3 regions of the Tardiphaga sp. genome follow, and region 3 is predicted to be linked to each of the others. Evidence: riboswitches for the same ligand, from Rfam matches in the RefSeq annotation. Region 3 holds a riboswitch; each other region holds the start of a gene.
What was found. Region 3 has a riboswitch for cobalamin ahead of ACEK02_RS31515 (TonB-dependent receptor plug domain-containing protein). Riboswitches for the same ligand answer to the same signal wherever they lie in the genome.
Positions count from the first base shown of each region.

Region 1: linked by a shared signal. The riboswitch ahead of ACEK02_RS10255 (ribonucleoside-diphosphate reductase subunit alpha) and the one ahead of ACEK02_RS31515 (TonB-dependent receptor plug domain-containing protein) in region 3 are both predicted to bind cobalamin.
Region 2: linked by a shared signal. The riboswitch ahead of ACEK02_RS21655 (TonB-dependent receptor) and the one ahead of ACEK02_RS31515 (TonB-dependent receptor plug domain-containing protein) in region 3 are both predicted to bind cobalamin.

Region 1 is NZ_JBGMOE010000062.1:101,766-106,701, forward strand. It holds gene ACEK02_RS10240 (HD domain-containing protein) at 1-46, opposite strand, end outside; gene ACEK02_RS10245 (GlxA family transcriptional regulator) at 213-1,178, shown strand; gene ACEK02_RS10250 (hypothetical protein) at 1,184-1,381, opposite strand; cobalamin riboswitch at 1,542-1,763, shown strand; gene ACEK02_RS10255 (ribonucleoside-diphosphate reductase subunit alpha) at 1,883-4,813, shown strand.
Region 2 is NZ_JBGMOE010000161.1:253,751-258,686, forward strand. It holds gene ACEK02_RS21650 (PepSY domain-containing protein) at 1-928, opposite strand, end outside; gene ACEK02_RS21655 (TonB-dependent receptor) at 931-3,210, opposite strand; cobalamin riboswitch at 3,316-3,507, opposite strand; gene ACEK02_RS21660 (alkaline phosphatase) at 3,651-4,936, shown strand, end outside.
Region 3 is NZ_JBGMOE010000227.1:545-5,480, reverse strand. It holds gene ACEK02_RS31520 (FecCD family ABC transporter permease) at 1-277, opposite strand, end outside; gene ACEK02_RS31515 (TonB-dependent receptor plug domain-containing protein) at 271-2,253, opposite strand; cobalamin riboswitch at 2,285-2,489, opposite strand; gene ACEK02_RS31510 (alpha/beta fold hydrolase) at 2,536-3,324, opposite strand; gene ACEK02_RS31505 (O-acetylhomoserine aminocarboxypropyltransferase) at 3,328-4,623, opposite strand; gene ACEK02_RS31500 (hypothetical protein) at 4,760-4,936, shown strand, end outside.

The DNA of each region.
Region 1 (4,936 bases), on a different contig from region 3:
CGAGGGCGCTGTCCGGCACTTTAATGCCGGCAATCGTCTTGCTCATGGGATGCTCCTTGCACTGTCGTTGTGATGCATCCGTTGTCGTCCGAGGGCGGTGTTCTCGCAATCGCGCAACGCCCTGTAAAACTGCCATTCATCCCTGATTTCCTGCCGGAACGCGACTATCTATTCTTCGGCGTCTGGGTTTACTGCCATCGATGGAATGAAGCATCACCATGAAGTCCGTTGCGCTTGCGATCTTTCCGGGTGTCCAGTCGCTGGACGTGGCCGGTCCGCTTGATGTGTTCATGGAGGCCAATGGCTTCGTCGCGCCGAGCGACGGCTACGACATCACGCTTGTTGCAGCAGACTGCACGCCGCTCCGTGCATCGAACGGTTTGCGGATATCCGCCGATCTGGCGTTCAGCGACGCGAAGAAGCCCTGGGATCTGGTTCTGGTTGCCGGCGGGCCAGGTCTGCCGTCGGCGGAGGCCGATCCGCAGCTCACCGAGTGGCTGGCCAGCGCAGCACTCCATGCGGAGCGTTACGGCTCGGTGTGCACCGGTGCATTCGCGCTCGGCCATGCAGGTCTGCTCGACGGCAAGACGGTGACGACGCACTGGCAGAATGCGCCGCTATTGGCGCTGCGTTTCCCCAAGGCGCATGTGGAGTTCGATCGCATCTATAGCCGCGATGGCGCGCTCGTGACATCGGCCGGCGTCACCGCAGGCATCGATCTCGGTCTCGCACTGGTTCAGGAAGATCATGGTGCCGATGTTGCGCTGGCCGTGGCCAAGCGTCTGGTCGTGGTGGCGCAGCGGCAGGGCGGCCAGTCGCAATTCAGTCCCTATCTGGTGCCGCCGGCCGAGCCGGGTTCACCAATCGCGCGCGTCCATGCCCATGTGATGGCTCATTTGCGTGACGCGCACAGCGTGGATGAACTTGCGGATGTGGCGGGCATGAGCGCGCGAACTTTCGCGCGGGTATTTAAGCAGGAAACGAAGATGACGCCCGCAGATTTCGTTGAGGGCGCCAGGATCGACACGGCGCGTAACCGCCTCGAAGGCAGCGATCTGCCGCTGAAGATGGTGGCCTATGAATGCGGCTTCACCACCGCCGAACACATGCGTCAGGTCTTTGTGCGACGGCTGGGCCTGACCCCCAGCCAGTACCGGGCCAGCTTTCGCGCGGTCTGATCCGCTCAGGCGAGCTGCAAAGAGGAGATTGGATCGCTGGCCGGAAAACTGTCCATCAGCGCCTCGTTCAGCATCTCGTCGAGGCGGCGACGGGCAATCTGCTCCGTTGTCTCGAACGCCGCGGGCACACCCGGGCGCTCGACGATAGTATTGAAGTTCATCCTCTCGGTGGTCGTTATCAGGTTGCGCATGGCATCCTCCATTGGTTGATGATCGTGTTCTGCGCTTCACAGCGCTTCCGGACAACGAATCGCATCGTGCAGAGACCGCCACCGATGCCGCGGATCCTGCCAGGGCAAGCAGTTGTCCACGGGACCAACAGCCGTCATGAATTTGTCCGCTTGACACTCTGCCACGGGTCACACCAAATGTAGATGTCACGGTCCGCCTTGTCGCAAGACTTGGTGGCTAAGAGGGAAGCCGGTGAAGACGTTGTTTTCGCGTCCAATTCCGGCGCTGCCCCCGCAACTGTAAGCAGAGAGTTTGTTTCGTCTGAAGTCACTGATGCCCTGTCGGCATTGGGAAGACAGAAACAAGCGCTTGAATCTGCGAGCCAGGAGACCTGCCGCGACACCAGAACGTCCATGGGCGGGGTGTCCCAGCGGTCGCTTGCAGGCAATGCCGGCGGGATGTCCGCCGTGTATTTTGCAGCGTCCTTTCGGCCCCAGCCCCCATTGCTTGATGCATCACACGGGGTCTTGCCGATGCCTACTTCATCTTCCGTCTTGTCCAACGGCCGCGATGCGGCTCATACGCCGCCGGTTCAACGGTCGCCGGAAACGCTCGCTGCACCCGCGCGCGAACCCTCGATGCAGATTATCCGCCGCAACGGCACCGTGTCGCCTTTCGACGGCAGCAAGATTTCCGTGGCCATGACCAAGGCGTTCCTCGCCGTCGAGGGCCACACCGCTGCCGCGTCGCGCCGCGTTCATGAAGCGGTGGAGCAGCTCACCGGCGACGTCGTCGCCGCGCTGACGCGCCGTGTCGGGGAAGGGCGCACCTTCCATATCGAGGACGTGCAGGATCAGGTCGAACTGGCGCTGATGCGCAGCGAGCATCACAAGGTCGCGCGCGCTTATGTGCTGTATCGCGAGGAGCGCGCCCGCACCCGCGCAGAGGAACTGGCCGCCAAGCCTGCGCTCGTCTCCACCGCGCCGGTGCTGCATGTCACGCTCGCCAACGGCACCCGGGCGCCGCTCGATTCGGCGCGTCTGGCGCTGATCGTCAACGAGGCCTGCGCCGGCCTCGATGGCGTCGAGGCCGCCCCGGTGCTCGAGGAAACCCGCCGCAATCTCTATGACGGCATCACGCTGGATGAGCTGGCACTGGCCGGCATCATGGCCGCGCGCACGCTGGTGGAGCAGGAACCGAACTACACCTTCGTCAGCGCCCGTCTGCTGCTCGACAAGCTGCGCACTGAAGTCCTGTCCTTCGTCCATGGCAGCCTGACGCATGCATCGCAGGCTGACATGACCACGCGTTACGCCGACTATTTCGGCGCCTATATCAAGACCGGCATCAATGCCGAACTGCTCGATCCTGAACTCGCGCGTTTCGACCTCAAGCGAATCGCCGCAGCGCTGAAGCCGGAAGGCGATCTCCAGTTCCAGTTTCTGGGCCTGCAGACGCTCTACGATCGCTACTTCCTGCATGTCCAGGGCAACCGCATCGAGCTGCCGCAGGCCTTCTTCATGCGCGTCGCCATGGGCCTCGCATTGCGCGAGATCGACCGCGAAGCCCGTGCCATCGAATTCTACAATCTGCTGTCGTCGTTCGACTTCATGGCCTCGACGCCGACTCTGTTCAATTCCGGCACGCTGCGCCCGCAGCTGTCGTCCTGCTTCCTCACCACCGTCGCCGACGATCTCGACGGCATCTTCAAGTCGGTGAAGGACAATGCGCTGCTGGCGAAATATTCCGGCGGTCTCGGCAATGACTGGACCCGCGTGCGCGGGTTGGGTGCCCATATCAAGGGCACCAATGGCGAGAGCCAGGGTGTGGTGCCATTCCTGAAGGTTGCCAACGATACGGCCATCGCCGTCAACCAGGGCGGCAAGCGCAAGGGCGCGGTCTGTGCCTATCTGGAAACCTGGCATATCGACATCGAGGAATTCCTCGATCTGCGCAAGAACACCGGCGACGACCGCCGCCGCACCCACGACATGAACACGGCCAACTGGGTGCCAGATCTGTTCATGCAGCGCGTTGAGCTTGACGGCGAATGGACACTGTTCTCGCCTGACGAAACGCCGGAACTGCACGATCTCTATGGCAAGCCCTTTGCCGAGCGCTATGCGGCCTATGAAGAGAAAGCCGCGCGCGGCGAGATCCGCGTCTTCAAGAAAGTGCGGGCGACTGACCTGTGGCGCCGCATGCTGACCATGGTGTTCGAGACCGGCCATCCCTGGATCACGTTCAAGGATCCCTGCAACCTGCGCTCGCCGCAGCAGCATGCCGGCGTGATCCACTCGTCGAATCTCTGCACCGAGATCACTTTGAATACGTCGGATGATGAAGTCGCCGTCTGCAATCTCGGTTCGGTCAATCTGCTGAATCACATCGGCAAGGAAGGTCTCGACCATGCGCAGCTGAAGCGCACCGTGACTACGGCGATGCGGATGCTCGACAATGTCATCGACATCAATTTCTACACCATCCCAGAAGCCCGCCGCTCGAACCTCAAGCATCGGCCGGTCGGTCTCGGCCTGATGGGCTTCCAGGACGCCCTGCAGGTCCAGGGCATCGCGATGGCGTCGGACGCTGCCGTCGCCTTCGCCGACACCAGCATGGAAGCGATTGCCTTCCATTCGATCTCGGCATCGGTCGATCTCGCTGCCGAGCGCGGCCGTTATCCGTCCTTCGATGGATCGCTGTGGAGCCGCGGCATTCTGCCGATCGACTCCATAGAAATACTCGCCGCTGCGCGGGGCGGCGTGCAGATGGATCGTTCGACCACGCTGGACTGGAACAGCCTGCGGGACCGCGTGAAGTCCACCGGCATGCGCAATTCCAACGTGATGGCGATCGCGCCGACGGCGACGATCTCCAATATCTGCGGTGTCGCGCAGTCGATCGAACCCGCCTATCAGAACCTCTATGTCAAATCGAACATGTCGGGCGACTTCACGGTGGTGAACGCGTTTCTCGTGCGCGATCTGAAGAAGCGCGGGCTGTGGGACGAGGTAATGGTCTCCGATCTCAAGTATTTCGACGGCAGCGTCGGATCGATCGACCGCGTACCCGACGATCTCAAGGCGCTGTATGCGACCTCATTCGAGATCGACAGCGCGTGGCTGATCGAGGCGGCCTCGCGCCGGCAGAAATGGATCGACCAGGCGCAGTCGCTCAATCTCTACATCGCCAATCCCTCCGGCAAGAAGCTCGACCAGCTTTATCGCCTCGCCTGGACGCTGGGATTGAAGACGACCTACTACCTGCGCTCGCGCAGCGCGACGCATGTGGAGAAGTCCACGCTGAAGGGCACCGACGGCAAGCTCAATGCTGTGTCGGCCATGGTGGCGACAGCGAACACGGCAGGCGCGCCGATTCTCGTTCAGTCTTCCGTCACGGCACCGGAGCTGAATGTCGCGATGGCCTGCTCGATCGACAACCCCGAATGCGAGGCGTGTCAGTAAGGCTGCGCCAAACACACTGACCTCATCCTGAGGAGCGGCCTCTTGGCCGCGTCTCGAAGGATGGCCCCACGCTCATGGTTCGAGACGTCCGCTGAAGAAGCGGGCTCCTCACCATGAGGGCCG
Region 2 (4,936 bases), on a different contig from region 3:
CGATATCAGGCGCATCATGGCCGGCATAGCGCTGCAATACTTCGCGTGGCGTATTGCGGTTGGCAAAATATTCGCCGGGATTCAGCGACAGCCAGCCGGAAAACATCCAGGTCAGGACAAAGAGGCCGGCAATCAGCCCGGTGACGTGATGCCAGGCCATCCAGCCGCGATAGGGCGTGATGTTGCCGTTCGCATAACGTCGCTTCAAGCGCACGCGCAGAATGCCGATCCAGATTCCGGTGATGCCGACGACCAGGCAGATGCCGGAGATCCACAGCACCACCAGCCGCCATAGCGGCCCGTCCTTGCGCAGTACAGTCGGATAGATCCAGTGCGGGATCGAGCCGAGCCAGTTCCAGACGCGCTCCGTGCGGTTGGTATCGAGTGCGATCTCGCCGGAGCGCGAGGAGACATAGAGTTTGGTGCCGGCGTCGTCGCCGAGCGCGATCAGATACAATGGTCGCAACGGATCGTAACGTGCGGTGACGCTCCACTGATCGCGATCGACGGTCTCTTCGAGCCGAGGTGACTTGCTGGCGGGATGATGCTGCGCAACAGCAAGTGCCTGCTGTTCGTTGATCTCGGCGATGGTGCGGCCATCGACGGCGGAGATGGCTTGCCATTTGCCGTCCCATGAGCTCAGTCGATACACCGGCTCATCGGCGATCATGTTCAATCGCAGATCGCGCGGATAGCGCGTGGTGCCGGCCTTCTTCATCGCGTCGTCGGGAGAGAGCACCACCTTCTCCCAGACGATGTTAGGTAATGCCGCCAGGCGCTCTTTGTCGGAGAGGCCGGGAAACGCGACATACATCATCACCACGCCGGAGATGAACCACATCGCGAAGAAGAGGCAGGTGACGATACCGACCCAGCGGTGGCCGATATACAGCCACCGCCGGAGTGTTCGTGTCAGTGTGCGTGCCACGCTCAGAACTTCACGTTGACCGCGAGCTGAGCGGTCCGCGGCATGCCGAGCAGCCACTGATTGGTGCCCCCGGACGTCGCAAAGACCGTGTCGAACAGGTTGTAGATCCGCAGCGACACCGTGGTATTGACGTCGGGCCTCCACTGCAGGCCGGCATTGACGACATTATAGGCCGGCATCTCCAGCGTATTGGCGTTGTCGGCAAATCGCTTGCCGATGATCTGCACGCCGGCATTGGCCGACCAGTTCTGTGCGAAGGCCCAGGTCACCCAGACGTTGGAGACGTTCTGCGGCACGTTCACCGGCACATTGCCGGCATAGTTCACCGGGAGGCCGCCGACCGACTGCAGGAAGTCGTCATACTTCGCGCGCAGGAATGCGGTGTTTGCGTCGATGCGCCAGCCATGGTCGAGCGCGAACCCGACCGACGCCTCGATGCCGCGTGACGATTGCTGGCCGACCTGCAAGGTCACGTTCAGATTGTTGGGATCGCGGGCCAGGAGATTGTTTTTCACGATCTCATAGCCAGCGAGCGTCCACTCGCCACGGCCGCCCCAGAACGATTGCTTGACGCCGACTTCCACCTGTTTGCCGCTGGACAGCTGATAGGTGCTGTTCGCCGCTGAATTGGTGATCAGGTTGCTCACCGGATCGACCGCCACCGAATACTGGCCGTAGACAGCGAGATTCTGGATTGGCGTATAAACCGCGCCAGCGCGCCATGAGGTCGCATGATACGCCTTCTCATAGCTGTTGCCGGGCGTGACGTAGTCGGTCCGCTCAACGGTCGGTTCGTCCTGGCGGATGCCGCCGATCAGCGACAGCTGGTCGGTGACGGACAAGCGGTTTTCCGCGAACACGCCATATTGGTTGGTCGTGGTGCTGAAGCCCGGCACCGTCGGTGAGGTGGTCGCGTAGAACGAACCCGGATTGAAATTGAACAGTGGCACCGACGACGAGCCTGCATAGGGCGAATTGTTGGTGTGAGTGAAGGAGATGTTGTTGACGTCGAAGCCCGTGACGAATTCGTTGACCATGCCAAAGATGTGGCCGCGGAAGGTGGCGTCGAAACGGTCGCCGATCTGCGCCTGGTCGTGGAAGATTTCGATGTAGTTGCCGCCGCCGCGGTCGATCAGGCCGGTCCTGGCGTTGTAGACATAGCTTTCCTCGTCGCGCCAATGCCGCTGGCTGTTCAGATAATACAAGGTGTTGCGCAGCGTGATGCCGTCGCTCACCCGCCACTCGGTTTTCACCTGGTTCCAGCTGTCCTGATAGCGGATACTGCTGTCGCTGACATTGTAGTTCTGGAAGCGCAACGACGTGTCGAGCTTGCCGTTGATCAGCGGCGTGCCGAAGTAACGCGACGGACTGCGGTCACCGTAATCGGCTGAGATCGTCCAGGTGATGTCTTCGGTCTGTTTGATCTGCACGGCGGCGTGGACTTCGACATTGGACTGGTGGTCGCGGTCGACCCAGCCATCCGACATGCTGCCGATGGCGGTGATTCGGTAGGCGACGTCCTTGCTCACCGGGCCGCCGCTGTCCACGGCGATGCGGCGTTCCATATTGGTGTCGAAAGAGATCTCGGCCTGATTACGCGGCACCCACAGCGGCAGTTTCGAGACCACATTGATGGCGCCGCCAATGGCGCCTTCGCCATACATCACCGAGGCAGGACCGTGCAGCACTTCGATGCGCTCCGACGACCAGGTGTCATAGGGGAAGGTCAGCGTGCCGGACCCGACATAGAGGCGGGTGCCGTCATACAGTGTCATCACCGTGCCGTTGCCGTTAAAGCCGCGGGTGTTGAAGGCGATGCTGCCATTGCCGGGCGCTGGCTGGGCGGTGAAGCCGGTGGCGTTTTGCGTCACCGCGGCGATGATGTTTTGCTGGCCGCGTTCGCCCATGGTCTCGGCGGAGATCACTTCCACGCTGGCCGGCGTCTGCAGGCGCGTCAGGCCAAGGCGGCTGCCAGTGGATGTCGTGCCGGTGAGGTTGAGCGTCGGCGCTGCGAAGACCGGGCCTGTCGGCGTGGCGACCGGCGCGCCAGTGTCGGCTGCAACGTTGCGCTGCTGCCGCGAGCGCGCAGCGCGCGTGGGCTTGCCTGATGTCGTGCGGCGTACCCGTGTTGGCGTCGCGGTCGGCTGAACTACCACGGGATCGAGTACGTGGTGCGATTGCGCAGGTCGCAGCGAGCCTTCGGCGGGCAGAAGGAAGCAGGACAGTGCGACGGAGGAAAGGAGAGCATTGCATCGCTTGGATGCATGGGAGACGGAGGTCATCTGCAGGACTCGCGGTTACGTGGCACGTCACCGCAAACCAAGTCTCGCCGCCGCTTACACAGCGGCAGTGTGACTTCCACCAGGACACCCCGCCCAATGTGCTCGCGTGTGACCACGACTGGCGGCAGGTCTCCTGGCTCGCGGGTCAGTGCCTGTCGCCGCCTTCCCAGGTGAATACCCAGTGGCTCTTGGCGCAGGCTCGCCGCTTACAGTTGCGGGGGCAGCCGCGGAATCGGGGATCCCCCTCACCGCATTCCCTTTTGATCCCCGAAGGGAACCGTCCCGTTCACGTTAAGGTGAAATCTCCAAATGTGTCAATCCAGTCGCCAGTCATTCGCAACTTGCACCGACAGGTGTTGATATTGCGCATCACCTGTCATCGCAGCGTCAAGCGATCTGCCTAGCACCATGGGTGTCAAAGCCAGGATCAGGAGTTCGCCATGACTTGCAAGTTCTCGGCGTTACGTATGTCCCGCCGTCGTTTTCTCACGCGCTCAGCTGCAGCAGGCGCCAGCTTTCTGGCGATGCCTTACCTCAGCCGCGCGGCCGATCGTCCGGTGGTGTCGCATGGCGTGCAGTCCGGCGATGTCGGGATCAATAGCGGCATGATCTGGTCGCGTGCCGACCGGCCGGCGCAGATGATGGTGGAAGTCGCCACCACCGAGTCCTTCAACAATGCGCGGACCTTGCCGCCGATGGCGGCGCTGCCCGAAACCGATTTCACAGCAAAGCTGCTGCTCGACAATCTGCCGGCCGGGCAGGATATCTTCTACCGCGTCAAATTCCGTGATCTTTCGCATACGGAGATCGTCGGCGAGCCCGTGACCGGCCGCTTCCGCACCGCGCCAGCGGATCGCCGCGATGTATCTTTCGTGTGGGGCGGCGATGTCGCCGGACAGGGCTGGGGCATCAATGCGGAGGATGGCGGCATGGTCACCTACGCCACCATGCGCAAGCACAATCCGGATTTCCTGATCCATTCCGGCGATACGATCTATGCCGACGGCCCGATCCTGCCTGAAGTGAAATTGCCTGACGGCACGGTCTGGAAGAACACCATCACCGTGCCGGAAAAGGCCAAGGTCGCCGAGACGCTCGACGAATTCCGCGCCGCGCACAAATACAATCTGCTCGACGAGAATGTTCGCGCCTTCAACGCGCAGGTGCCGATCTTCGGCCAGTGGGACGATCACGAAGTCACCAACAACTGGTCGCTCTCCAAGCAATTGCCGGCGGCTTACAAGGAACGCGACATCACGCTGCTGGCTGCGCGCGGCGCGCGTGCCTTTCACGAGATGTATCCGATCTCGGTCAATCCGGCCGAACCGGGCCGCGTCTATCGCACGCTGAATTACGGCCCGCATCTCGACGTCTTCATGCTGGACGAGCGCAGCTATCGCGGCCCCAACGGCCCCAACCTGCAGGAGACCTATGGTCCCGATGCGTATTTCATCGGCCCGGAGCAGATGGCCTGGTTGAAGCGCGCATTGATGGCGTCAAAGGCAACCTGGAAGGTCATCGCCTCCGACATGCCGATCGGCATCGTCGTCGAGAATGATGCGGTCAATCACACGGGGTCGGAGGCGATCGCGCAGGGCGATGGCCCGGCGCGCGGCCGCGAGCTGGAGATCGCCGACATCCTGCGCTTCATCAAGTCGGCGGGTATCCGCAACACGGTCTGGCTGACCGCCGATGTGCATTACACGGCGGCGCATTATTACAATCC
Region 3 (4,936 bases):
AGGCGAGGGGATTGCGCAACAAACCCTGCAGCGCCGCGCCGGACAGACCGAGAATCGCGCCGATGGCCAGCGCGAGGATCGCGCGGGGCAGGCGGATTTCGCGCACGATGATCTGCTGCACGTCGCTGCCGCCGCCGAACAATGCATCGAGCACCGTCAGCGGCGAAAGCTTCACCGGCCCTGTGCCAAGCGAGCCCAATGCCAGCAGTGTCACGAGACCGACCAGCGCGATGGTCGCGACCGTCCGGCGGCGTGCTGCTGGCGCTATGCTCACCATGTGGCGTTGAAGCCTGCGTAAGCCGCAGGTCCTGTGGTGCCGAAGTTCAGCACTTCCTGATAGTGCTCATTCAGGATGTTCTCGCCGCGGGCAAAGACCTTCCAGTTCGCATCGATCTTGTACTCGGTATAGAGGTCGACGCGGGTATAGGCATCGACCTGACCGACCTGATTGGCACTGCTGAAGCGCTTCGACACCGTCGTGACGCGCGGCTCGATCATCCACTTGTCGGTGGGCGTGATCGTGAGTGCGAAGCGGGCGAAGTTCTTGGGACGACGTGCCAGGATCGCGCCGTTCGAAAGGTCGATGGCGTGGAGGTAGGTGTAGGCTGCGTTGAACTTCAGCAGTCCTGGCAGGATGTCGATGGTCGATCCGACCTCGAGGCCGCTGGTCTCCGCGCGGGCAACGTTGACGTAGCAACCGCTCTGTGTGCCGGTACAAGGGGTGGCTGCCGAGGGGGAGACGAAGTTAATGAGATTACTGAAGGTGTTGGAGAATCCTGTTACGGACATTACCACACGACCGTTCAGGAAGCTCTGATCAATGCCTGCATCGTAGCCAAAACTCTCTTCCGGCACGAGCGTGCGAGTACCATTGTCGGGTGAGTAGAGTTGATACAGCGTCGGCGCCTTGGCGCCGGTGCCGGCGCTGACATGAAACTTTGTACCCGTCTCTGCGATGTTGTAAGCGGCTGTCGCTCGCCACGTTTCGAACCGCGCCACGTCCACGACGTCGTCAACGCGGCCGCCCAAGGTGACGCTCAATCGTTCGCCGATAGGCAACTGCCAGAGCGCGAACAGGGCATTCGTATCCTGCGCTTTACCCAGTTGCGGCGTTAGAGGACTGGCCGGCTGAATACCGGCCTGCGAGATGTCCGCGGTCTCGTGCTGTGTCTTGGTGCCATATACCAGTGAACCCAGTGGCCCCAGCTTCAGCGTCCCTTGATATTCGGCGCCGACGCTATTGGCGAGATACTGCGAGTAAACGACCTTTGTATTCGCGGGCAGAGTGTTGGTGGTGTAGGTCGTTTCGTTGAAGGTGCGTTCGATATGAGTTTCGAAAACATTGATCTGGTGGTTCAGTACGCCGCCGAGCGTGTCGAACGTCGCTTTCCCCCATACCTGGTCAAGCTGACGTGTGGCGCTGTTGGGCGTGTCGGGAAACTGTGGGCTCTTCGACGTCGCGCTGTAAGTGCCATCGTAAGCGGACCGCGTAAAAGATGACAGGATACCGGCTTCCAGCTTCACGTCGCCGACATCATATCCAATCCGGGCCGAGCCGCCGACGCGATCAAATCCGTCGCGTTCGAGATTGGGATACTTCGCCTCCAACGCCGGAATACGATAGCCGAAGCGCGAGAAGCCGTTGCTGTGTTGACCGCTGCCGGTAAAGGCATAGGACCATGGTCCCTGCGAGCCGGTCAGCGATCCGCTGGTCGAGGCGGTGCCATAACTTCCGCCCTCGGTGCGGATGTTGAATTGCGCCGGGCCGGAGCCCTTTTTGGTGATAATGTTGATGACGCCGGTCATGGCGTCGGAGCCGTACAGCGCGCTCTGTGGCCCCTTCAGCACTTCGATACGATCGATCGAACTTGGGGCAAACATTGCGAAATCATAATCGCCGCTCGCCGCGGTGGGATCGTTGATACGGATACCGTCGATCATCACCAGCGTCTGGCCAGTATTGCCGCCGCGCAGGCGCACATTCGCGGTGCCGCCGGGGCCGCCGTTTTCGCTGATATCGAGACCTGGCACGGTGCGCAGCGCATCGACCAGCGAACCGGGATTGCTGGTCGCAATGGTCTCGCCTGAGACGACGCCGATCGAACTGCCGGTGCGATTGAGTTGTTCGGGCGCTCTGTCCGCCGTCACCACGATTTCGGAGAGCTGCTCGGCACTGGACTGCGCATGCGCAGCGTGAGAGCAAGACAGAACAATAACGGCTGCAGTACCTGCAGCCAAATTCCGGATAGCCATTTAACCCCTTCCGTCGACCCACCGTCGAACGAGTGTGAAACTCGTTACCGGCCGGTCTCCTGGCTCGCGGTGGTCTCCCGGTCCGCCTTCCCGAATCTGCGATGCAAATTCAGTGGCTTTGTGGACCCGGAATGGCCGCTTACAGTTGCGGGGGCAGCCGCGGCATAGGGGATAACTCCCCGCACCGCATTCCCGTTTCACCTCCTCGCGGAGGCACCGATAACGACAGACAGGAAGCACAGCACGCCGCGCGGTGCAACAGCCATCGCCGCGTGGCGGACGCTATTGCTCGTGCTGTAGCGCGGCGAGCACGTCGTCGGGGCGCTCGACCATCATCATGTGGCCGGTGCCGGGCAGAATCACCGTGCGGGCGTTTTTCAATGCGGCGGCCAGGGTCTTGCCGGCCTTGGCGGGAGTCATCATGTCACGCTCGCCGAGGATGAGCGTCACGGGGATATCGAGCTGGCCCGCCGCAGTCAGCGCATTCTGGTATGTATTGCAGGCGTTGAGGTCTGCGAACAATACGCCGGGCTTCGTCGCCTCAAGCACGCGCTGCGCGCCGCTGTGCATCCACAACCCCGGCGCGAGGCTGCCGCCGAGTTCGGCGCGAAAGCCGAGCCCCCAGATCGACACCATGTCGATGGCGGAATGCTGATTGGCTTCGGCGTCCTTCAACAGATCCGGGCCGACGGTCATCGTTCCTGCTGTGCCCATCAGATCGAGGCGTGTGATCTTGCCCGGATGCCGCGCCGCGGTCTCCAATGCGATCAGCGAGCCCATGGAATGGCCGATCAGCCGTGCCGTCTTTGCGCCGGACGCATCGATCAGTGCAGCAGTCCAGTCGGCGAGATCGCCGATGGTAGTGAGCGCTTCACCTTTCGAGCGGCCATGGCCTGGCAGATCGGGCGCGAGCACCGCGAAACCGTGATGCGCGAACCAGCGCGTATGCAGCGCCCAGGTCGAGTGATCGAAGCCGGCGCCGTGGATCATGACGACGACGGGCAGGGTTGGATCGAACGTGCGGCCGCCATTGGCGACATAGGTCTCGTGACCGTTGACGGTGAGTTGCATCGCTCAGCCCTTCTGCGAGATGCGCAGCGCCTGCGCGAGGTCATCGATGATGTCATCGGCAGCTTCGATGCCGACGGAGAGGCGGATCAGCTCTTCGCCGATGCCGGCGGCCTTGAGCTGCTCGGCGTCCATCTGCTGATGCGTGGTGCTTCCGGGATGAATGACCAGCGTCTTGGCGTCGCCGACATTGGCGAGATGGCTGGTCAGCTTCAGCGCCTCGATGAACTTGCGGCCGGCATTGCGGCCGCCCTTGATGCCGAAGGAAACGATAGAGCCGGCGCCGCGCGGCAGCAGGCGTTTCGCCAGCTGATAGTCCGGATGATTCTCCAGCGACGGATGCAGCACCCAGTCGACCGCCTTGTTTGCCGTGAGCGCTGCCAGCACCGCATGTGTATTGGCCATATGGCGCTCCATGCGAATGCCGAGCGTCTCCACGCCTTGCAGCAGCTGGAACGCGTTGGTCGGCGAGAGACACGCGCCAAAATCGCGCAGGCCTTCGGTGCGGGCACGCATGATGAAGGCGGCATTGCCGAACTGCTCGTCGAAGACGATGCCGTGATAGCCGGCATAGGGTTCGGTCAGAACGGGGAATTTGCCGGAGGCGTGCCAGTCGAAACGGCCGCCGTCGACGATGACGCCGCCGATGGCAATGCCGTGGCCGCCGATCCATTTGGTGGCGGAATTCATCACGATGTCGGCGCCAAGTTCGATCGGCCGCGACAGGAACGGCGTGGCAAAGGTGTTGTCGATCAGCAGCGGAATTTTTGCGGCATGGGCGATGTCGGCGACGGCGGGAATATCCAGCACTTCGAGACCGGGATTGCCGATGGTCTCGCCGATCACCAGTTTTGTGTTCGGCTTGATCGCGGCCTTGAACGCAGCGAGATCGCGCGGTTTGACGAATGTCGTGGTAATGCCGAAGCGCGGCAGCGTATGTGCCAGCAGATTGATGGTGCCGCCATAGAGCGAGGACGACGCCACGATGTGGTCGCCGGCATTGAGCAGCGTGGCAATGGCGAGATGCAGCGCCGCCATGCCCGATGCAGTGCACACGGCGCCGACGCCGTTTTCGAGCGCGGCGAGGCGCTCTTCCAGCACGGCCGTCGTGGGGTTGGAAATACGCGTATAGATGTGGCCGGCACGTTCGAGATTGAACAGTGCAGCGGCGTGGTCCGAATCTTGAAACACATAGGATGTGGTCTGGTAGATCGGCACGGCGCGCGCGCCGGTGATTGCGTCCGGATGCTGGCCGGCATGCAGACTCAGCGTTTCGAAAGCAGGCGGTTTGGGTGCTGGCATGGTGGTTTCATCCCTGGACGCGATTTGCGCCATCTATGGCACGAATCGGATGCGAGTGTGAGTCGGTGATATTTCAACGCACGGAACGAAATGCGTCGTGGCGACTTGTAAGACGTCAATCACGCGGAGATTCATCATGAAGAAATTGCTGCTTTGCACTGCGGTTGCGAGTCTCGCGTTTTCATCGGTTGCGGCCGAGGCGAAAGGCTGTATCAAAGGTGCGATCATTGGCGGAATCGCCGGCCACTATGCAGGACATGGCAAGGTCGGCGTCGTTGCGGGTTGCGTGATCGGACGCCACGAGGCCAACAAG